Regions from separate parts of the Paenibacillus sp. J23TS9 genome, predicted to be linked through region 2. Evidence: riboswitches for the same ligand, from Rfam matches in the RefSeq annotation. Region 2 holds a riboswitch; the other holds the start of a gene.

Region 1 (11,809 bases), on a different contig from region 2:
TTGATGCCGAGCTGGGCATGAAGCAGCTGACAGCATCCATCAGCGGTTCAAACACCGAGATTATTAGTGAACCCAAGAAGCCTTTTCCCTATCAGGGTAAATCCTTATGGATTCTGCTGATGTTCATGCTGTTCTTCTTTATTTATGTCGGGACTGAGATGAGTCTTGCCAACTTTATGCCTGCCATATTGATTGAGAAGCTTGGTATGAAGGAAGCCGGAGCGGCGCTCAGCGTCACCTGTTTCTGGATCGCCATGTCTGTGGGACGGATTTTCGCAGGTACCGTCGCTGAACGCATTCATTACCGGGTATACGTATTTTTCAGCTGCGCGGTGACGCTGGTTCTGCTGGCCATTTTCCCTCTTACCTCAAGCGTCTGGTCAGCCTTTACCGTTATTTTGCTGCTTGGTCTGTTCATGTCCGGCATTTTCTCCATCGCTCTTGTCTTTGCGAGTAAAATGCTTGCGGGAAGCGAGGAATCCACGCCGAGCATCCTCATTGCTTCCGGAGGGGTGGGTGGTGCGCTGCTTCCACTGGTTATCGGCTGGTGCATGGATCATCTCCAAGTAAACCAAACGGCCTGGCTGCTGGCGGTCTTCACGCTTTTCATGGTTGCTCTAAGCTTTGCGGCATTCCAGATCCAGCGCAAACAGCGCGCATATAAAGAGCAGCAAGTGATTCAGGCTGGCTCGTAGCCAAAATAACTAAATCACCAATTCGTAGCTGCAAGCCATCCATCTTACACTTTAAAGCGTCCCGGATCCGGGACGCTTTTTTCACTATGCAACCCTTACCTCATCTTGGATATTCCACCACTGATCAGATTCACCTTAATATCAATGTTATCGATACTGCTTGGATCCAAGGCTATTTTTTCCTTGGTGTTCAGCTTATGCCACTCCTTCGGCATACTGCGAAAGAATTTTGCCGATAGCCCATAAGCATCCACGTTCATATCCAAGCCCTTCAAGTAAGTCTTCATAATTTCATCTTTAATTTCCTTAGTAGCCTGCAGTTCAAGCTGTCTCTTATGAAGGCTGGTGCTCAATTGCGGGAGCGTGGCCTGCATGGATACTTTGATGTCGAACGCGGGCTTGCCCTGTTTCAGCTTTGGATGTACGGAGGTTTTAAGCTTATTCATGACCATCAATGCCTTTACTTCCTTTTCTTCCTTGATCACCAAGGGCGTCCTTTTCGTCCTTTTCTCCAGCCATCGAAGCCCTAATATATCATTGCCCTCCAGGCAGCCCCGGTATTGCTGATTATCCAAAAAACAGACTCCGGTCATGCTGATGTTAGGAGAAGGCTTTTTGTTGTCGTACCAGCCTGACTTAATATCCAGATAAGGCAACAGCACCGTCTCGCCTTTCTCTTTCCACTTCCTTATAAAGTTGTACAGATACATCGGAGCGATGATTGAGTTCTGTTCATACGTATGCATTGGGCTATTAAGCTGCGAGTAGATCACGGATAAATCACTGATTGATGCCGTATTGAGCACTTCATCGATAGGTTCCTTGGTCGCCATGGTCCAAACCGTATAACGAAATTCATAATACCGGTCCCATACTTCCAAAACCTGTGTGATTAAGCCGCCCTTCAAGGCCGCCTCGCTAAATACAATCGTTTTCACATTGCTCCAGACAATCCTTTGCGGGCTTGAATTGTACAGATTAAAGATCGCGGTATCAAACGAATCTCCCTCTGCTCTTCCTACGGACGTTTTCTGCGCCTGAGCCTGCCCCGACTCTTTCTTGGCAATGCCGCTGAAGTTAACCATTTGGATATAAACCACGACTTTGTCCTTTACATAGTCAACTCCGAGTGTATTTACGTAAATCATATGCTCGATTTCCCTTGCACCCCAGCAGCCCGTCAGCAGCGTGGAGAAAAGCGCGGTGACAAGAATGCATCGGATTATTTTCATGCCCATTCTCATCCTTTATTTTCCGAGTTGTCTGTGAATTTCCCTTTGCCCCACGGTATTCTGAAAAAAACTTTATATACGTCCTTGAAGCGCGGCGGAGATATAGGAGACAGATAGTAGGTGCCGAACGAACGCAGATTAACCAGAAAGAGGATCAGAGCCATAAGACTTATTAACGTACCAAACAGCCCTAGAATTCCGCTCATTAAGAGTACGGCAATACGAACCAAGCTGACAACGCTGACCAAAGACTGGTTCACGAGCGTAAATGTGGATAGTACGGAGATCGCTGTAATCACAATGGTTCCGGGGGCAGCAATGCCCGCGCTGATGGCTGCCTGACCGATAATTAACCCGCCCACAACCGAAAGCGTCTGCCCAAATGATGAGGGCAATCTCATCCCCGCCTCCCGGAAAATCTCGAACAAAAGGAGACTGACCACTGCTTCCAAAGGAGCCGGAAGGGGCACGCCTTGTCTGGAATTCACTATGGTTGCAAGTAAAGTAAACGGGAGCTGGTCCTGGTGGAATGTCGTAATTGCCGTCCAAAACCCAGGCAGAAATATGGAGAGAAGCACCCCGCATACTCTTAAAAACCTCGTGAATGCAACAAAGATATTAACGTATTGGGCGTCCTCCGATGTATTGAGCAGAAAAGTAAAAGTCGCCGGTCCTATAATTACTGTCGGTGAACCGCCCATCACCAGTATAAACTTGCCGTGAAGCAGCGAATTGACGGCATAGTCCGGCCTTCCCGTGTAAGACATCAGCGGAAAAAAGGAGAACCCCATCAAAGTTTCTTCCAGCTGGGTACTGCTGACGAGCCCTTTGATTTGTACACGAGACAGCTTGGCCTTAATCTCATCGAGAACATGCTGCTGAACCGTGTCTTTGAGGTATAACAGATGAACTTTTGTAGCCGTTTGAGACCCAATCGTGAATTCTTCAACCGCCAGCAGCTCGGTCTTGATCCTTTTCCGAATCAAAGCAATATTGGTAAATGTATCTTCCGTGAAGCCATCTCTGGGTCCCCTTGTCGACACTTCCGTATTCGGTTCCTCCGGCGTCCGTTTGGGCGGATCGGCCAAGGTCACGGAGTAGAATTGATTCGAGGGCTTAAAGATCAGCAGGAGATCACCGTTCAGTACGGTTTCTGTCATCGATGCTTCCACCTGATCCGTTTGAAGGTTGTTCATGTGAAATGGGATCTTTTGCTCTAGATTCATTTCACTCGTTTGGAAAATATCCTCCGGAATATTTTTTAATTCGGGTATGATGTATTGCTCCACTTTATTGACATCGCATAGTCCCTCGCAATAAACCAGGTGCACGGTATAGTCCGAATTCGACAAAGGGATTGTCCTTCTCTGAATGTCCGCGCTTGAACCGAATAGCCGTAAAGCCGTATCTTCAAGTGTTTGGTTTTCCTTTTGATCATGCTCCTTCAAGACGTCACCTTCCCCTTTCGGTGGGCCAAACTCACCAGCCCGGCAATAATCACTGAAAATATCAGCACTCCCCATAAAGAAAACGGAAGCACGTAAAAAGACATCATCTTTAGGAAGAATTTATCGCTAAAAGGAATGATTGAGAACACGGTGACGGCCAAAAATATGCAGCCCAGTACCCATATCTTCCCCCTCTTGCTTTTAATTCGGAATATATCGAGGATAAGGAACATGGCCAGGGAAATCCGCAGAAATGCACCGCTGAACCACTGGTACACGCTGAAAAAGTCCAGATGCTCGATGTACCGGCCAATCATCAGCAATCTCCATTCCTCATACGCGGGAAAGCGGAGCTTATCGGCTTCTTCTGCACCAAATTCAACAATCGCGCCGATAATCGGACCCATCGTGAGACCCAAGAGAAGCAGAATCATGATCATAAAGGATAGATATGTCAAGCGCGACCTGATGTGATGCTGCAAAAACAGAAGCATGATGACCTCAACAAAACCGGTTCCTGCATATACAGCCCCGTTCCAAACCGGCTGAATGCCGTGTTCCAGCATCGGCCGTAATAAGGAGTAATCCTTATGAGGCGTGTTCGACAGCATTACAAAAAAACCCAGCACAACCACAAAGGGCAGCAGGATACCTGCGGTATGGGCCAGGGAATGGATACCCAAATAAGCGTTTATCGCTGAAATCAAAAGGAACAAGAAGGTGAACACTACAATGGGCGTCTCCGGAGAGAAGGTCAGATGGATCCAGTACACGGTGTCTCTGGTTGTAAGCGTACATATGGAAAATAGATATATGCCCATGATTCCTGCAAACAGGTGGCCTACAATGGGATGGTAAGCCTTCGAAAGCCATTCAAACAGATGCTGCTTATTGGTTTTGGTGCTGCTGATTTGCAGGATGAAAATCCAGACCAGCGCACATGCACAAGCCAGAAGCACGGAAATCCAAGCGTCCCGCTTAGCTGCATCCAGCATAATAGGAATGATGATAACATGATTCAGAAGGCCTGTACTGAGCATAATGATCATGACGGATTGCGCAAATGATATGGGTGCTTTTATTTTCCTCATCCTCCTAAATAGACCAGACCTCTCCTCCATCCTTATAATGGCATTTTCCTGAAGATTTATACGCCTTCTTTTAGGGCCATGGCGAGAATGGATTGAATTCCACCAGAGTTAAGACTATAATACACATTGATATACCCGTAACTTCATAAGAATCCGGGGTGCTGGAATTGGCCGGCTGAGATTGTATCCCTCAAGATACTGACCCTTAAACCTGATCTGGGTAATGCCAGCGTAGGAAAAGCATCGTCATGGCGCTTCGCCATGCCCATCTTGCGCCCTAAGCGTCCCGTATACGGGGCGCTTTTTTGTTGAATGATAGAGTCATTGGAAGACATAGTCTGTCATGATTCTGTTATTCATCTCTCAGATATGGAAGGAAACGATTCTGCTGCAATGAAGGGGAGAAACCTGGTAAGGAGAGAGAAAACAATGAAAACGAAGAAAATCGGGCTGCTTCTGCTAGCCTTTCTGCTCATGCTGGTAGCTGCCGGCTGTGGAAGCAAGAACGCCCAAACGACGGATGCGGGCAAACCATCCGGTGAATCATCCTCCGCTGCGGATGGAACTGAAACCAAGAAGCTCAAGGATGTGAAGGTCGTCCTGGACTGGACGCCAAATACGAACCATACCGGATTGTATGTGGCTAAAGATCAGGGTTACTACGAAGAAGAAGGCCTGAATGTCGAAATCATGCAGCCCGGCTCTGGTGGAGCGGATGCCATGGTGGCATCCGGCAAAGTGCCCTTTGGCGTCAGCGTTCAAGAGAACGTGACCCAGGCGCGTACGCAAGGCGTGCCTTTGGTATCGATCGCCGCCATCATTCAGCATAATACATCCGGTTTTGCCGCTCCGGTGGACCGGAACATCAAGAAGCCAAAGGATTTTGAAGGCAAAACCTACGGCGGCTGGGGCTCGCCTGTTGAGGAGGCCGTGATCAGCTCGATCATGGACATCGACAAAGGCGACGTGAGCAAGGTCAAAATCGTTAATATGGGCGAAGCGGATTATTTTACAGCCGTGAAGCGTGATATCGACTTCGCCTGGATCTTTTACGGATGGACCGGTATTGAAGCCGAGCTGCGAAAACAGCCGCTTGATATGCTGTATGTGAAGGACTTCTCTGACAAGCTGGATTACTATACACCGGTTCTGGTCACCAATGAGAAGCAGATCAAGGAAGATCCGGAGCTTGTGAAGGCCTTTATGCGCGCCACTTCTAAGGGTTATCAGTATGCGATCGACCATCCTGAGGATGCCGCTAATATTCTGATCAAGGCTGTGCCTGAGCTTGATAAGGACCTGGTCATGGCCAGCCAGAAATGGCTCAGCCCGAAATACAAGGACGATGCAGCGCGTTGGGGCGAGCAGAAGGAACAGGTGTGGAAGGGTTATTCCGATTGGATGTATGAGCATAAGCTGCTCGAGAAACCGCTTGAGGTTAGCGGCGCTTATACCAATGACTTTTTGCCTTAAGATGTAGGCTCTGTTCTTTACCCTAATAATGTGCTTGATAGCCGCTGCGGTTACTGTTATCCACCTAATAATGATGCCTAAATCTTTTATAAATATATTTCTTAGAAAAGGAAGTGATCGGGTATGGCACATACCCTGCTCAGCATTCAAGTTATTCCCAAGACCCCGAACAATGAAAATTCCATTCCCTACGTGGACCGTGCGATCGAAGTCATTCAGCAGTCCGGTGTAAAGTATGAGGTGCATCCTCTCGAAACAACGATGGAAGGCGAGCTGGAAGAACTGCTGGAGGTTGTACGCAATATGCATACGGCCTTGGTGGAAGCCGGAAGTCCAAGCATCATCTCACAGATTAAAATCGCCCATAATCCGAGCGGCATCAGCATGGAGCGTCTAACGGAGAAATACCGTCCATGAGACGTTGGTGGAGTCATGTGTGGCCGCCCTTTGTGGCGGTCCTCTTCTTTTTGACCGTATGGCAGCTGTGCACCTCGCTGTTTCATATCGAGCAGTGGATTCTGCCCTCTCCGGCGGATATCGCGAAGCAAACGGCTGATGGAGCCGGAGATTTATGGGGCCATGTCTGGGCTACAGTCAGACTGACCTTGGAGGGCTTTATCATCGGAACCGTCGTGGGACTGATTATCGCACTTATTCTTCATATGATTCCTTTTCTCAAGTCGGCACTATATCCGCTGCTGATTTTAAGCCAGAACATTCCGACAATCGCGCTCGCTCCGCTGCTGATGATCTGGTTCGGCTTCGGACTGCTGCCCAAGCTGATCGTCATCACGCTCGTCTGCTTCTTCCCGGTTGCCGTTGCAACGATGGGCGGGCTGAAGCAAACAGACCGGATGATGCTGAATTACATGCGGATGATCGGCGCGAGTAAACAGCAGATCTTTACCAAGCTGGAGCTTCCGCATGCGCTGCCTTCGATATTTTCGGGTATTAAAATCGCGGCAACCTACAGCGTGATGGGTGCAGTCATTGCCGAATGGATCGGAGCCGATAAAGGCATCGGCTATTATATGATGCTGCAAAAGGCAGGATACCGCACCGACCGCATGTTTGTCGCCATTATGATCATTGTTGTACTGAGCCTGCTGATGTTCGGACTCATCGCCCTGCTGGAAAAATGGCTCGTGCGCTGGAAACCGAAGCAGGAAGGCTAATGCCGTGGCTGCAGAAAGGAGCTCTTTTACATGTCAATTTCAGAAGAAACACGAATTGCTGCCCATTCACCCGCAGCTCAGTCTGAGCTGCCTCCCGCTCTTGAAGCCTCTGGCATCAGCAAGGCCTTCCGGACCAAACGAAGCAGTCTTCAGGTGCTGGATAATGTGTCGCTGACCGTTCAAAAGGGGGAGTTTGTCTCCATTGTTGGTCCATCCGGCAGCGGTAAGAGCACGCTGTTCCATATCATTGGCGGCCTCGTGAAGCCGGATACGGGAACCGTGCATATGAACGGCACGGAAGTGACCGGTCAGCAAGGGCATATCAGCTACATGCCCCAGCAGCCCGCACTTTTCCCATGGCGGACCATTGAGGATAATGTGCTGCTCTCGCAAGAGGTGCAAGGCACTGTCGACAAAGAAACCCGTGAGAAGGCCCGCTATTGGCTCGACAAAGTCGGGCTGGGCGGGTTCGAGAAGGCCCACCCCCATACGCTCTCGGGCGGGATGCAGCAGCGGGCGGCTTTCCTGCGCGCCCTGCTCAGTCCGCAGGAGCTGATGTGCCTGGATGAGCCTTTCAGCGCGCTCGATGCGCTGACGCGAAGCGACATGCAGCGCTGGCTGCTGGATATCTGGGAGGAAAGCCGGCGCTCCGTGCTTTTTATCACGCATAATATTGAAGAAGCCCTCCTGCTCTCCAGCCGCATCTATGTCTTTTCCGGCCGTCCGGCCTCGGTGCTGCAAACCGTTGATGTGCCGTTTCCGCGGCCCCGCCGGGAGGAGATCATCGAGCATCCGGATTTTATCAAGCTGAGACGGGAGCTCTCCGGCTGGATGCGGGAAGAGCAGCGGAAGATGCATCATCAATCCTAGGCAGGATTAACTACAGACAATATTAAAAAGGGAGCCCCTGGTCAAACGACCTGTGGGACTCCCTTTTTTCCGAGTTATAAATAAATATCTAGTTTTCTACTATACAAAAGCTCCCGCCGTCACGATGCTCTGGTACGTTGCATTGACGTTCATTGGACCTGCCTCCGGCACGCCGGTCTGGTCGTAGAGCAGCCGCTCCGCTTCCAGCTCCTCAAGCCTGTCCACGCGCCCTTCGACGTAATCCAATACGCGGTCCTCTGCGGACCGGATACGTGCAAGAAGACCGCCATAGCGGATATCGAGCACTTCCCAGCCGAATGGCTTATACGTCTCCATCCACATGCGGCGATGCGCGACGCGCAGCTCATCTGCACGGTGATACAGCTCAGGCAGCGCCTCTTCCGCCAGGCGGCGCAGCTCGCTCTTCTGTCCTTCGTCATAGAAGCGCTTGAGCTGCACGCCCATCGTACTCTTCAGCGCAAGCACGCGCGCCAGCTTCTCGTACATGCCGAACAGCTGATCGAAGGGTGCGTCCAGGGCATCGCGGTAACCGCCCAATTCCTTCGCCATCTCTTCGTAATAGCCCGGCAGAACCGTTTCCGTATCCGGCTCGATATGCTTGTCGAACAAGCCAATCAGCAGATCCTGCCATAGCAGGTATTTGGACGGGTTAGCCATCCAATAGTTCTCCGGCAGGACGCCTGGTACTTCATCCATCAGGCTGAGCGCCACCACAGGCTTAAACAGATCTGCACCGGTACAGGCGTTAAGGCGTTTTTGCAGATTGTCATGATCTACGTCATTTCCATATCCATGCTCAGCAAACAGCTGCAGACCCGGTAAAATGGTGAGATGATTGTTCTCGTTCCCATTATCTGCCCAAGCCGTCGCGAGTACCTCATCCAGCTGCTTGGTTTTGGCCGCGCGCAGCGCCGGATGGCTGATATTCCACGTCTTGCCGTAGTTCGGAACGATGTTGTTCCAGATATGAATGCCTCCGGCAAAGATTGGCTTGGAACCGAATTTCAGATGCTTTTCGTACATCAGGCCGTAGCCTTCCTCATCCGCCTTGCCGTAATCCCAGTATACGAATTGGACGCCTTTCGGAATCTGGTCCATCTTATCCTCGGAAAAGTCGGCGTTTATGTTATACAATCCGCCTTGCGTGTCGTTCGACAGCAGATTGAAGTACATATCGCTCCAGATCATCGGCTTCAGGTCGTAGCGCTCCGTAATCTCCAGCACCTTCGCCACATGCTCGTTCATCAGCTCAAAACGGTTGTGGTAGCCGTGCTTGCGCAGATAATTTCCGAGGCCTACCTGAAATGCTTCGTCCATTCCGATATGAATACGCTTGGTGCGGTAGGTTTTGGCCGCGGTAGCGATCATTTGCTCTATAAATTCATAGGTCTTAGGCTCACCGACCAGCAATATATCCTGATGGTCCTTCATACCCCCTGCATAATTCCATTTTAGCGCCTGCGCCAGGTGGCCAAGCGTCTGGATGCATGGAATCATCTCAATGCCGAGCTGATCCGCATATGCATCGCATTCCTGCAGCTCTTCCACCGTATAACGTCCACGCATATATCCGAAATAAGGCTGCTCCTTCACTTCGAAGGTATCCTCGGTGTACATCATCAGACCGTTCAGCCCCATCAATGCCATGTAGCGGATAAACCGCTTGACCATTGGAACCGTCAATACCCCATTGCGGGAAACATCCAGCATCGTGCCGTTAAAGCTGAATTTCGGCTCCTCTGTAATTTCAAAATGATCCTTCTCCCCTGCATGCTGTACGAGCAGACCAAGGGCACGGAAAAAGTGGATTTTATCCTGATAGCGGATGGTACCTTTACCATCCTGAAGCTTAACTAAGATCGGACCAGGTGCCTGAAGCACCTCAACCGGAAGCCCTGTCGCATCCAGCTCTATATGTAATATTTCCGACAACTCTGCCATGCCTTCGGTAAGTCCGCTGGTTTGTCCGTAAACGTGAATCTTCACTGCTTCTTCCTCCTCTGAACCGGATGCAGTGCCATAATTTTTATACACTGCTATGGCAAATATGGCAAACATCTTGATCTATGTACTATAGCATTTTAGGAGGGGGAGCGGTACCGTAGCACAAGCTTTTTTGCCCCTTCGCAGCAAGTTTCCATTTTTGTTCACAAAAGTGTTTTTCAGAATCCATACGGAATAATTTCAGCCTCAGCTGGGGATCGTTGTATAGGAGGTGAATCTATGAAAACCAGAGTTGAAACGTTTCTGCTGCTGCTGACCATTCTTTTGTCGTCTATTCCGACTACTGCCGCAGCGGCCGGCGATCAGCCCAAGGAACCGAAGCTGCTGCTGTACCAGGATATCATGATGGAACTCCTTCTTCCCGATATTCAAAACGCCGTGAATGATTATTATAAACACCGATTGGCCGAGAACCCGCTCGTCTATCCGTACCAAATTGAAATCCTTCAGGCTAAACGGGTTAATGGCGGACCGGGAGACCGTGGATTCCACTTTTCCATTACGCTGGAGACGATGCCTGTCCTCGGACCGCATATTACAGTCGGGAAGGACCGGATGACCTTCGAGGTCTCTCCCCTCTATCCTGACAAAATCAAGCTGATCACCTTCAAGCATCTTCAAACCTTCGAGCTTCCTTCCAATATGCAGGAGCTGCTTAAGAGTACAAAAGGAACCCCTTGAACGGGCACGGCAGCACATGAGCATCTTGAGCTATAATGATACTACATCATCATTCTGGAGGTGCTTGATCTATGAATCTGACACAGGGAACTCGCTCTGAACCCTTTGCTCCGCTAATTGATGCGCATATTCATCTGGATTCATACAGTGAAGTCCAGCAGCAGGAAATACTGTCCGGACTGGTGGATGCAGGTGTTGAAGGCGTTATCGCCGTCTCCATGGACCACGACTCTGCCCGTGCTAATCTGCAGCTTGCGCAAAGGTACCCGTCCCTCGTCCATCCGGCTTTCGGATTCCATCCCGAGCAGCCTATTCCTGACGCAGCTGATATCCTTGAGCTTTTCTCCTGGATGAAGCAGCATGCCAAAGACATGATCGCCGTTGGTGAGGTCGGTTTACCTTACTATACGCGCATGGAGGCCACAGAAGCCGGTCTCCCCTTTGACTCCGTTCCGTATGAGGAGCTGCTGGATCGTTTTATTGCCTTTGCCCGTGACCAGGACAAGCCGATCGTGCTGCATGCCGTCTACGAGGATGCCGATACAGCCTGCCGCCTGCTGGCAAAACACCATATCAAACGCGCTCATTTCCATTGGTTCAAAGGATCGCCTGACACGGTGCAGCATATGGCCGAACAAGGATACTACATTTCTTTTACTCCCGATATTGAATATGAAGAGGAGATTCAGGAGCTGGCACGAGTATATCCTCCCTCCCTCGTCATGTCGGAAACTGACGGGCCCTGGCCTTTTGAGGGACCTTTTGCCGGGCAGATGACCCATCCGCGAATGACGGCTGATGTAGCATCAGCCTGGAGCCGGATTCAGGGGCTTCCACTGCCTGAGGCACGCCGGATATTGTATGCGAATGCCAAGCGCTTTTACGGTATATAACTCGTTTGCCATAAGCAGCAAACCGGTTATTTTTTCATAAAGCCTTTGCCATCCAAAAACTCCTTCATATGCAACCGGATCGGCTCAGCCAGTCTGTCAGCCATGACCTGCGTCCATGGCGTATTCTTTTTGCCGCCTGTCCGTTCTTGGAGATAAGCTTTCATGGTGGCATCATACTCCTTAACCGGCTCCACGCTTTGCTCTCCGGAATAGCCGTTGAAGTGAA
Region 2 (11,809 bases):
AGCTAGCTCGAATTTGGGCCGATATAACGCATATAAACCCTTGCAAATGGCAACAAAGACACATAGGATGTGTTGAAGGCGATTTTGCATACATCGAATGTCAATTATATGGTGGTGTACAAATCATGAATGAAAAAACAGATTATTACGATGGCCGTGATCTGGGCTGCAATTACTCCAGAACAGAAAGCATCTTTAAACTTTGGGCTCCGGACGCGGTAAAAGTAACGCTGGCTCTCTATCAGGATGCGGGAAGCTATAATGCCCAAGGAGCGGTTGCTGTTCATACGGACGGGCTGGAGATCGGTATGAAGAATTGGAAAGCCGGTGTCTGGTTCCTGCGTTTCTATGGAGATCTCGCCGGTCGATACTATATGTATAAAATAGAAGGTCCGGACGGGAGTATTCGTTACGTAACAGACCCTTATTCCAAGGGGGTGAGCGCTAACGGGGCCAGATCGGCTGTTGTTGATTTGCAGTATTGGAGTCCTCCAGGGTGGGAGGGAGAAAAGCGGCCACCGTTAGAGGGACTTCAGGATGCCGTGCTGTATGAGCTGCATGTACGGGATTTTTCGGCAGATCCGGCATCGGGATTTAAATATAAAGGCAAATTTAAAGCCTTCACGGAAACCGGTCTTCGGGACCAGGAAGGAAATAAGGTGGGTATCGATCATCTGCAGGAGCTTGGTGTGACCCATGTTCATCTGCTCCCGGTATTTGATTTTAAAACGGTGAATGAGCTTCTCGTGGATGATCCCGATTCAATCGAACCGAAATACAACTGGGGATATGACCCGCAGCATTTCAATGTGCCTGAGGGATCCTATGCGACCGATCCGCAAAATCCGGGAGTACGGATTCTTGAGTTCAAGGAAATGATCATGGCATTACACCGCAAAGGTATCCGCGTCATTATGGACGTCGTTTATAATCACACCTTTGGCGTGGAAGACGGGCCTTTTGAGGCGATTGTGCCTGGCTATTATTACCGTAGGGATGCTGAGGGAAGACTGACGAATGGTTCCGGCGTTGGTAATGAAATGGCGACGGAGCGGCCGATGGTGCGGAAGTACATTTTGGACTCGGTCCGGTACTGGGCGGAGGAATATCACGTCGACGGCTTCCGGTTTGATCTGATGGGATTGATCGACACCGAAACGATTATCCAGATCGCCAGGGAGCTGCACAGCGAGGTTGATCCGTCGATTTTAATCTATGGTGAGCCATGGACAGGAGGCGATACGCCTCTGCAGCAGCAAACATTGAAGGGCAGCCAAATGAATAAAGGCTTTGCCGTATTCAATGATCATTTTAGAGGAGCCATAAAAGGCGATAGCGATGGCGGAGGAAAAGGCTTTGCCACAGGCCAACCCGAAATGGAAGCGTCAATTCTTGAAGGGGTAAAAGGCGCGGTGCATGATTTTACAGCTTCTCCACTGGAAACGATTAACTATGTAACCGTGCACGATAATCTAAACCTGTGGGATAAAGTATTGACCACGCAGGGTCTCCGCAATGAAGCAGGATTCAAGGAGATCCGGAATGGTGAGCTGACGAACGGAGAAAGCCTGGAGGAAGCTGTGAAGCATTCAGAGCCATACCGAAGCGTAGACAGGGATTATATGATGAAAAGCGAGTCCGTGAAGAGAGCTATTTTGGCTAATGGAATCGTGCTCACTTCCCAGGGCATTCCCATGATCCAGGCCGGCGATGAGCTGCTGCGCACGAAATACGGCGACCATAACAGCTACCGCAGCGGTGATCTCGTGAATGCGATCCGATGGGAGAATAAGCGGAGATTTAAACCCGTCTTCGATTATTATCGCGGCTTGATCGACCTTCGAAAAACGCATCCTGCATTCCGCATGACTTCAAAGGAGCAGGTAGAGAAGCATCTGGAGGTACTCCGCTGTCAGGATAACACGGTGGCGTATATGCTGAAGGATTTTGCAAATGGTGATGTCTGGAAAAATATCGTTGTGATCTATAATGCCAACTATCATGAGATTAAGATGGAGCTTCCTTTTTCCAAAACCGGATGGAAGATTGCGGTGAATGAGGAGCATGCCGGAAACAAGGCGATTGATTTTCTGGTGGATGAACAGGTGAGCGTACCGGAATTGTCGATGATGGTGCTGTTCGAAGAAGTCGGAGGTGTGCCGCGGCCAACCAAACGAGTCGAGGTGCAATACGAGCGTCCCGACGGCAAATATGACGGCTGGAACCTGTGGGTATGGGGCACCGGACTCCGCGAACAGCGGGTTGATTTTGAACGGACGGAAAATGGCAGAGCTGTGGCTTCTTTTACTGTCCCTGCATATGTGAAGAGAATCGGTTATATCGTGCGTTTGAATGATTGGGAAGCGAAGGATGTGGACCAGGATTGTTTTATTGAGCTGGGCCACAGCCAAAGTGCCATTACTGTTCTAATCCGCAGCGGTTCGGATGATTGGAAGAAGATCAGCTGATGGATCATGATGGAAAATGGGTTTGACAAGATGTATAAACGAAGCTAAAGTATAACGTGAAATCGAACTTCATATGAAATCCACTAGGGGAGCCGCGCTAAGAGCGGCTGAGACAAGGATGCTTGGACCCTTTGAACCTGATCCGGATCATACCGGCGTAGGGAAGTGGAGACGGACTTCACATGTTTCTGATTGATGTTTTTTTCATCATGAATAGGCGAAGCCGCTCCATTTCGGGGCGGCTTTTTTGTATGCTGCTCCGGTGCTCCCTGTATGGATTTCATCCAAATGTATACGGAGGTGCTCAAAATGACCCGTTTTACCGAAGAACTCAGAAGCGCAGCGGATCCGATCTATCAAGCGATCTTTGATCATCCGTTCGTCCGGGGAATTGCCGATGGAACGTTACGAAAGGAACAGCTGATCCATTATGTGAAACAGGATTTCGAATATCTGAACGCTTATATCCGAATTTACGGAATTGCGATCTCCAGATGCGAAGACCGTGCAATCATGGCTCTTTTTAATGAACAAATCTCGTTTATTCTCAATAGTGAAACGCATCCACATCAGAATTTTTGCTATGTTGCAGGCGTGACCTATGAAGAAATGCAAGGATATCCTCTTGCCCCATCTGCCAATCATTATATCCGCCACATGCTTAATGTCGCTCATGAGGGTGCACTGGAAGATGTGATTGCTGCATTGCTGCCATGCCCTTGGACTTATATGGAGATTGGACAAAAATTAATCGAAGAAGTGAACCCGGATGAATCCCATCCGTTTTATGAATGGATGCATTTTTACGGAGACAGGGAATTTGGAATTACGGAGCAGCTGCGCCGTTTGCTGGATGAGTGGGCAGAGTCCTTATCCCAGGCACGTAAAGATCGGCTGAAGGAGCATTTTCTGACCAGCTGTCAGCTGGAGTATATGTTCTGGGACATGGCCTTTGCCTTGGAGGCTTGGCCGGTTGACCTGCTGGAAGCAACAGAGGTGGGACGATGATCTCTGATATGCAGCATCTCCCCCGCATCGTCAAGCAGCAGCGTCCCCTTGTACATAACGTGACGAATGTGGTCGTCACGAATTTCACAGCAAACGGACTGCTTGCAATGGGCGCGTCACCCGTGATGGCGTACGCCCGCGAGGAAGTAGCAGATATGGCCAAAATAGCGGGTGCCTTGGTGCTGAATCTGGGCACGCTTAGCGCAGAATTGGTTGAAGCGGCCATTATCGCGGGGCGATCGGCAAATTTGCATGGCGTCCCTGTTCTCCTTGATCCTGTAGGAGCTGGTGCCACCCCATTCCGGACGAAATCAGCTCTGGAGATATTGCGGGAAGTCCGCATCTCCATGGTACGCGGCAACGCAGCAGAGATCGCTCACTTGATCGGTGAAGCAGCTTCCATCAAGGGTGTCGATGCGGACGGTCTTGAGGATGAAGCTCCGGTTGGTCTTGCCGCGCGGGCTGCAAATCGAATGGGCACCATCGTTGCCATTACAGGAAAGGAAGATGTGATTACGGATGGTATGCAAGGTTATGTCATTCGTGGAGGACATCCGATCATGACTCAGGTAACGGGTACAGGGTGTTTGCTGACCTCCATCATGGGTGCATTTGCCGCCGTAGAACCTGATCTGCTGACAGCCGGAGCTGCGGCTTTGGCTTTTTATGGAGAAGCTGCAGCCCGGGCTTATCAGGCTGCCGGCTACCGTGGGCCGGGCAGCTTCCAATCTGCATTCCTGGATGCCTTATCCGAAATGGATCAATATCCGGTTTCGGAAGAGGCGGTAATCTGTCACCGGGTTTCTGCGGGAAGAGGATTCTTGCAATGAGTATAGCCAGAGCATTGACGGTTGCAGGCTCAGATAGCGGCGGAGGCGCAGGAATTCAGGCAGATATCAAAACATTTCAGGAGCTGAATGCGTTTGGGATGTCGGCTATTACGGCAGTAACGGTTCAAAATACGCTCGGTGTCCAAGGCGTATTCCCTTTAACGGCTGCGGCGGTAGCAGAGCAGATCAACGCAGTTGGCACAGATTTGGGTGTCGATGCCATCAAGACAGGAATGCTGTTTAGCGCTGATATTATCGAGGCTGTGGCTGACCAGATTGAAGTCTTCGGATGGAAGAATGTTGTTGTTGATCCTGTGATGGTGGCGAAGGGAGGAGCGGAGCTGCTGCGCAAAGATGCTGCTGACGCGCTGAAGAGCAGACTTCTTCCGCTAGCACTGATCGTCACACCCAATATACCGGAGGCGGAAGCACTCGCGGGCATGCCGATTACGACCATGGAAGACCGCCGTGAAGCGGCCATAAAGATATCCGAATATGGTACGCGTATGGTCGTGATTAAGGGGGGGCATGATCCAGTGACGGAGAAAGTCGTGGATCTGCTGTATGACGGATACTCATTCACGCTGCTTGAAGGCCGGAGAATTGCAACAAGGCATACTCACGGGACAGGCTGCACTTTCTCAGCAGCCATTACGGCAGAACTCGCAAAAGGGATGAACGTGATGCAAGCCGTCCTTACGGCCCGCAGTTTTATCCAGGCTGCGATTGAGGATACGCTTGGAATTGGAAAAGGCAATGGGCCAACGAATCATTGGGCGTACAGCCGCAGAAAGGACTCTGTCCGATGAGCCGTCTTGAAGTATCACAGTTAAGGGAATCTCTGAGGCTTTATCTTGTGCTCGGCAGTACAAATTGCAAAATTGATCCCGCTATCGTGGTGGAGGAAGCGATCCGCGGCGGAGTTACACTGGTACAATTCCGGGAAAAGGGCGGGAATGCACTAAAGGGAACCAAGAAGGAGGAGCTTGCGAGGCGCATTCAAGCAGTATGCCGCAGATTCGGCATCCCGCTCATCATCAATGATGACGTTGACCTCGCCATTGCAATCGATGCCGAAGGAGTTCATATCGGACAGGAGGATGAGCCGGCGGGTCAAGTGAGGAAACGAATCGGAGATAAAATATTGGGATTATCGGTTCATTCCATAGAGGAAGCAGAGCTAGCAGATCATCAGATCGTGGATTACATGGGCGTTGGGCCGATCTTTCCGACCTTGTCCAAAGACGATGCCCGGCAGGCCCAGGGACCTGGCGTGATCCGGGAAATGAAGCTGAAGAATGTGACGCTGCCTATCGTAGGTATTGGTGGAATTTCAATGGAGCGTGCCTCGGAAGTGATCCATGCTGGAGCTGATGGAATTGCCGTGATTTCCGCGATTACAGGGGCGGTCGATCATGGTGCCGCAGCGCAGAAGCTTGTCTGCGAGGTTACCGCTTCGATAGAACGGCGGGGCAGTTCCTTTTCACATTAATAGGAGGATGATTTGACAAAAATAAGATGAAGGATCTGCCATGAGGCAGGTTCTTTTTTTATATAGGGTAATCTAGATGTACCCTGATAGAAATCGACCATCGGATGGACATTGGGTAAGCATTAAAATTGGTGGTAATATGAAAGTATCGTATTTCATTCAGAAAGGATGTCAGATTTGGACGATCTCATCATTCGCATACATAGCGGTGTAATACAAGGAATTAGACAGCACGGAGTAAAAGCATGGAAGGGAATCCCGTACGCTGAACCACCTGTCGGTGAACGGAGATTTCGGAGACCTGCTCCCGTCCAGTCATGGCAGGGAATAAGAAATGCGGATACCCCGGGTCCTCTTGCACCTCAGCCGGTGGACCCGGCTGGAGGAGTTTTCGGTCTGAAGCGCGGTGGAATTCCCCAGTCGGAAGACTGCCTGTATGTCAATGTCTGGGCGCCGGATCATCCGTCGAAGGAGCCACTACCCGTCATGGTATGGATACATGGTGGAGCTTTCGTAACGGGTGGCGGCGGTCTGCCGATCTATGATGGTTCTGTACTCGCACGGCGGGGCGGATTGATTGTTGTCACCTTGAGCTACCGGCTTGGTCCGCTTGGATTTGCGCATTGGGCGCCTTATTCCAATGGAGAAGAAGACGGGTATGTCAGCAATGCCGGACTGCTGGATCAGATCGCGGCGCTGCAGTGGGTTCAGTGCAATATAGCCGCTTTCGGCGGGGACCCGCAGCAGGTGACGGTATTCGGCGAATCGGCAGGCAGCATGAGTATTGCGGCACTATTGGCGATGCCCGCGGCAAAGGGGCTGTTCAGCCGGGCGATTATGCAGAGCGGTGCTTCACAAGCTATCCCGGATCAGCAGGGACGGCTTCTGGCGAAGGCATTGCTTGACATGCTCGACGTTTCGGAAGATGGACTGGAAAAGCTCACAAATGTGCCTGCAGAAGAAATTTTGCATGCAGGGGACAGGCTGAAACAAGCTGCAGGCGCCAGCGCTGTCATGCTGTTCCAACTTGTCATTGACGGTAAGGAATTACCCCTTTCTCCTCTGCAGGCAATCTCTCAAGGTTCAGCGGCAGGAGTAGAGATCATCATCGGAATTAATAAGGATGAAGGTGCTCTGTTTATCAAAGAGGGCGCACCGCTCTTGTCTAAGGAGGAAAATGCCAAAGCATATACCTCAATGACGGGAACGCCAGAAGCAGCTTCTTGGGTTGAAGATTATACGGTTACGGTTGAAGGCCAGCGCCAGGCGATGACGGATCTGTACTTCTTTAGATCGGCGCTGTTATTTGCCGATGCCCAGCGCAGCCATGCATCCGTGTGGATGTACCGCTACGATTTCGCGATGATTCCGGGACATCCTTTGCTGGGCAAGGCATTCCATTCAGCAGAAATTCCATTTGTGCTTAACAACTTGGAGCTTCTTCAAGGAGCGGGGCTTCCTGTCGATGAGAGAATGAGGGCTATGGCTGAGCAGATGCAGGATGCATGGACGGCTTTTGCAAAGAGAGGTAATCCGTCAACGGAAACATTGGAATGGCCAGCTTATGACAGCGACAAGCGTTGGACCATGCTGTTTGCTGAAGAAAGCCGGGTTGATGCGGATCCGGAAGCCGAAAAACGGCGTAAGCTGACAGCAGGGAACTAAACCATATGAACAGGGCGGACAAGCGCGCACAGCATCTAATTTTTGAAAATAGGAGGAAAAACGGGGAATCATAAATGAAGGGGCTAAGCACCTTCATCATAATTGGAATCTGACGATTTACACCTTGTACCACATTTGATAAAGTAAATGGCAGATTCCCTGTTGGTACAGGGTTACTTACATGAGGATTTTGCAAAATCCTGACACAGAAAGAAGGCAGAACATGACTGAAACATTATTGTCCCCCTTGATAAAGACATTGGATCTTCAGCCCCATCCTGAAGGCGGCTGGTACAAGAGGCTTTGGGAGGCGTCCTTTGAAATACCCAAGGAAGTACTGGATCCCAAATATTCCGGCCCCCGTCCGGCAGCGACATCCATTTATTTCTTGCTGCATCCGCAGGAATTTTCCAAATGGCATCGGGTTTACTCCGATGAATTATGGATGTGGCATGCTGGAAGTCCGCTGATGCTTGCGCTTGGCGGTGACGGAGAGGACCCGGCTGAGCGGCAGGAAATCATTCTCGGCATGGATTTGGAAAACGGCCAGGTTCCTCAGGCCTTGGTTCCGGCCAATGTGTGGCAGGAAGCCCGTCCGCTTGGAGATGAACCGGTTCTCGTGTCCTGCGTTGTATCTCCGGGGTTTCATTTTGATGACTTTACCATGATTGATTAAACTGGCCATTCTATTGTTTAGTGGCAAAAACCCTGCTGTGGGCATTTCGCAGCAGGGTTTTTGCGTAAAGATAAGCCTTATGGGGAATCCTTTCTGGCAGAAACGTTTGTATTGTCTCTGGAATGGGTAATACATAGATATGCCGTCTAGCTTGCGGTAACAGATATGCAACTATCAAAGGAGGTTATTCAAGATGTCATCTCATTCACTTACAGCAGAACGAAGAAACGACAACAAACATTCGAGCTTGCGCAGCCTCAGAGAAAGCGGTCGTATTCCCGCCGTTGTATACGGATCACAAACCGAGAACATTCCGCTTAGCGTAGACGCTAAGGAACTCGTGAAGATTGCCAGAACGGGCCGTACGGAAATGTTCAAGCTTAAAGTAGAGGGCTCCTCTGATCTGAATGTCATTATCAAGGATTTCCAGAAAAAAGGCGGGGTATGGAGCCACGTTGACTTTTTGCAAATTTCCGCTAATAAGCCGCTTAAAGTTCGTGTTCCGATTGAATTCCACGGAACTGCGGAAGGAACCAAGTCGGGCGGCGTGATTCAGCATCTGGAAACAGAGCTTGAGGTTGAAGCACTACCAGCGAATCTACCAGCTTCCATCGAAGTGGACGTTAGCCATCTGAACATGGGCGACAAGCTTGTGGCCTCAGAAATCAAGCTGCCTGAAGGCGTAACGTTGACCGCTTCTCCTGAAGAGCTGATTGCACATGTAACCGCTCCTCGTGCGGTTCTGGAAGCGCAAGGCGATGAAGGAACCGAAGAAGCAGCTCCGGAAGCTTCTGCAGAAGAATCGAAGGAATAACGTATAACGTTTAATATACATGTCTAAAAGCCCGGCCATTTGGCCGGGCTTTTTATTACATGCATTCATTCCGCGGAACTCATCCAGGCTTCGTACAGTTTCTGAATCCGTTCTTTTTGCCGTTCGCTTTCTTCATGTAGCTCCGCAAGTTGTTTTGCATCGCAGGCGATGGTCTCATCCATCATCTGCGTTTCCAGCTCCTGCAGCCTTTGCTCTGCTGCCAGGATATCCTTTTCCGAGTATGCCGGTGCGGATTTTGGCGAGGACATGCGTTGCTTCCCAGAAACGGGGGCGGAAGGAACAATCTTCACTTCTGGAATCACTTGTGCTTTTTCATGGCGTGAACGTGTTTGGTATTCATCAAATCCACCCGCAATCATCCGTAGCTTCCCCTGCTCCAGATTCCATATCGTATCGGCAAGCCGGTTTATGAAATAGCGGTCATGAGATACCGAAAGGATGGTCCCAGGAAACTCCTCCAGTGCTTCCTCGAGCACTTCCCTGGAGTCAATATCCAGGTGATTGGTCGGTTCATCGAGGATCAGCAAATTTGGTTTCAGCTCCATCAATATGGCAAATCGCAGACGCGTCCATTCGCCTCCGGAGAGACTGGAGACACCTTTGAATACATCGGCTCCATAGAACAGAAAACGTGCAAGCTTGCCACGGGCTTCTCCTTCTTCGATCCCTGCATGCTCACGATAAAATTGAAGCACGGATTGCCGGGTGTTTTCCGGTTGCTCCTGCTGAGCAAGATAGCCTATAAGGACGCGGGAGCCCACGGTAATGGCTCCTTCTGAAACTTCTTCTTCCCCAAGAACCATCTGAAGCAGGGTGCTTTTGCCGCAGCCGTTTGGCCCCAGGAGCATGACGGTTTCCCCGTAACGGAGCAGTCCGTTGACATCGCGGAACAGGAAACGGTCCCCGAAGGCTTTGCCCACTTGATCGATGAGAAGCACCTGCTTGCCGGATCGGTCATCCTGATGAAGTTGAAGATCCATTTTCTTGCGTTCGAGCAGAGGCCGTTTTAGCTTGACCATGCGGTCCAGTGCTTTCTGCATGGATGCTGCCCGGCGGTGGAAGCCCGCATTCGGCGGATTGGCCTCGTTGCCCCATTGAATCAGCTGCTTGATGCTCTCCTGCATTTGCTTAATCTTTTTCTGCTGTTCCTGATAATGTGCAAACTGCAGCAGGAGACGTTCTTCCTTTTCCTTTTGATAACCGCTGTAGTTGGTGTGATAGATGTGGGCTTCTCCATCCTCGATTTCAATTACTTTGGAGACAAGCCTGTCGAGAAAGAAGCGGTCATGAGAGATAGCCAGTACGGTACCGCTATATTCAGCGAGAAACTGCTCCAGCCATTCAATGGCGGCCATGTCCAAGTGATTGGTCGGTTCATCCAGCAATAGGACATCAGGCTTTTCAAGCAGTAGTGCCGCCAGTCCGATTTTCGTTTTTTCCCCGCCGGACAGGGAGGGGAAAGGCTGCGAAAATTGCTGGAAGGGAATGCCCAGTCCGCCTGCCACACGGGTGACGGCAGACTCGATCTCATATCCGTCTGCTCTTTCGAACTGTTCCTGCAGCCTGCCGTATTCCTCCAGCCAGCTTGTGAGGATTGCGGGCTCACTGGCCTCGGCAGGATTTGACATGAGCATTTCCAGCGTCCGCATCCGGCTCTGCCATTCGAGTACGGCTGCAAAAGGCTTAAGAAGCACTTCATACACCGTTTCTTGAGCGGATGCTTCCGGGATCTGCGCGAGGAGACCGATCTGAGCTCCTTTTTGGATAGCGATGCTCCCCTGATCGGGGGCATCTTCTCCCTTTAATAGATGAAATAAGGTCGTCTTGCCGCAGCCGTTGCGGCCAATCAGAGCTGCTTTTTCCCCATTTGCGATTTCGAAGCTGATATCTGACAGCACCAACTGGGCGCCGTGGTATTTTTGCACATTTTTACATTGAATCATCATTGTTTTTCCTCCATAGATGCCGGAACTACAGAAAAAAAGCCGCAGGGAAATGTCCCTGCGGCTGAACGTTCAACGCTTATTTTCCGTTGAAGTTAAGGTAGGAGCGGCATTTCACATTTTTTTAGAACAACCGGATATTTAAAATTGGACAGACGGATCCCGTTGAGTGCTGCTCTGTAAAAAATGCCGGATAACGTCATCGGAAGCTGATCAATCCGGTTGTTCGAAAAATGTTGTGCCACTGCTACCTCACCTCCTGTTTAAAAAAGTTATGTTTATTCTATATGTTTTGCCCTCAGATAGCAAGGGGCAGTCATAAGGCATGGGAGAAGGAGGCACCGGTACTTATATAAATATCGGCTGTATAATACAATAAAACAACAAGAAGTCAACGAGCAGGAGGTATTTATGAAGAAGATTATGTTTACCGGCGGCGGCTCCGCAGGCCATGTGACCGTTAATATGGCGTTAATGCCGCTTTTTCTGAATGAGGGCTGGTCTGTGGAATATATAGGTTCTGCTCAGGGCATTGAGAGACAGCTTGTCAGCTCCCTTCCCGAGGTGGATTATTTTCCAATATCAACAGGTAAATTGCGAAGGTATTTGGACTTTCAAAACATGAAGGACCCGTTCAAGATTGCCAAGGGAGTATATCAAGCCTATCGATTGATTCACAAACGGAAGCCGCAGGTGTTATTTTCAAAAGGGGGATTCGTATCTGTACCGGTCGTCATAGGGGCATGGTTGAACAAAGTGCCTGTTATCATTCATGAATCAGATATTACGCCCGGCCTCGCAAACCGTATTTCCATTCCGCTTGCGGCTGCCGTATGCACGACTTTTCCAGAAACAGCCGGCCAAATCAGCAAAGCAAAAACCCGCTATGTTG

What was found. A riboswitch is a leader RNA that binds a small molecule or an ion and turns the genes downstream of it on or off. The one in region 2 is predicted to bind thiamine pyrophosphate.
Region 1: linked by a shared signal. The riboswitch ahead of KJS65_RS17270 (ABC transporter substrate-binding protein) and the one ahead of tenA (thiaminase II) in region 2 are both predicted to bind thiamine pyrophosphate.

What each region holds. Positions count from the first base shown of each region.
Region 1 covers NZ_BOSG01000002.1:359,969-371,777, forward strand. The annotation lists gene KJS65_RS17250 (MFS transporter) at 1-695, shown strand, start outside; gene KJS65_RS17255 (Ger(x)C family spore germination protein) at 791-1,927, opposite strand; gene KJS65_RS17260 (spore germination protein) at 1,936-3,375, opposite strand; gene KJS65_RS17265 (GerAB/ArcD/ProY family transporter) at 3,372-4,466, opposite strand; TPP riboswitch at 4,611-4,723, shown strand; gene KJS65_RS17270 (ABC transporter substrate-binding protein) at 4,896-5,939, shown strand; gene KJS65_RS17275 (thiamine-binding protein) at 6,063-6,356, shown strand; gene KJS65_RS17280 (ABC transporter permease) at 6,353-7,114, shown strand; gene KJS65_RS17285 (ABC transporter ATP-binding protein) at 7,145-7,984, shown strand; gene KJS65_RS17290 (beta-N-acetylhexosaminidase) at 8,084-9,991, opposite strand; gene KJS65_RS17295 (DUF3888 domain-containing protein) at 10,229-10,690, shown strand; gene KJS65_RS17300 (TatD family hydrolase) at 10,762-11,583, shown strand; gene nfsA (oxygen-insensitive NADPH nitroreductase) at 11,610-11,809, opposite strand, start outside.
Region 2 covers NZ_BOSG01000001.1:119,321-131,129, forward strand. The annotation lists gene pulA (type I pullulanase) at 126-2,468, shown strand; TPP riboswitch at 2,544-2,649, shown strand; gene tenA (thiaminase II) at 2,778-3,476, shown strand; gene thiM (hydroxyethylthiazole kinase) at 3,473-4,306, shown strand; gene thiD (bifunctional hydroxymethylpyrimidine kinase/phosphomethylpyrimidine kinase) at 4,303-5,115, shown strand; gene thiE (thiamine phosphate synthase) at 5,112-5,798, shown strand; gene KJS65_RS00605 (carboxylesterase/lipase family protein) at 5,976-7,463, shown strand; gene KJS65_RS00610 (cupin domain-containing protein) at 7,687-8,139, shown strand; gene KJS65_RS00615 (50S ribosomal protein L25) at 8,333-8,953, shown strand; gene abc-f (ribosomal protection-like ABC-F family protein) at 9,019-10,920, opposite strand; gene KJS65_RS00625 (hypothetical protein) at 11,013-11,162, opposite strand; gene KJS65_RS00630 (undecaprenyldiphospho-muramoylpentapeptide beta-N-acetylglucosaminyltransferase) at 11,329-11,809, shown strand, end outside.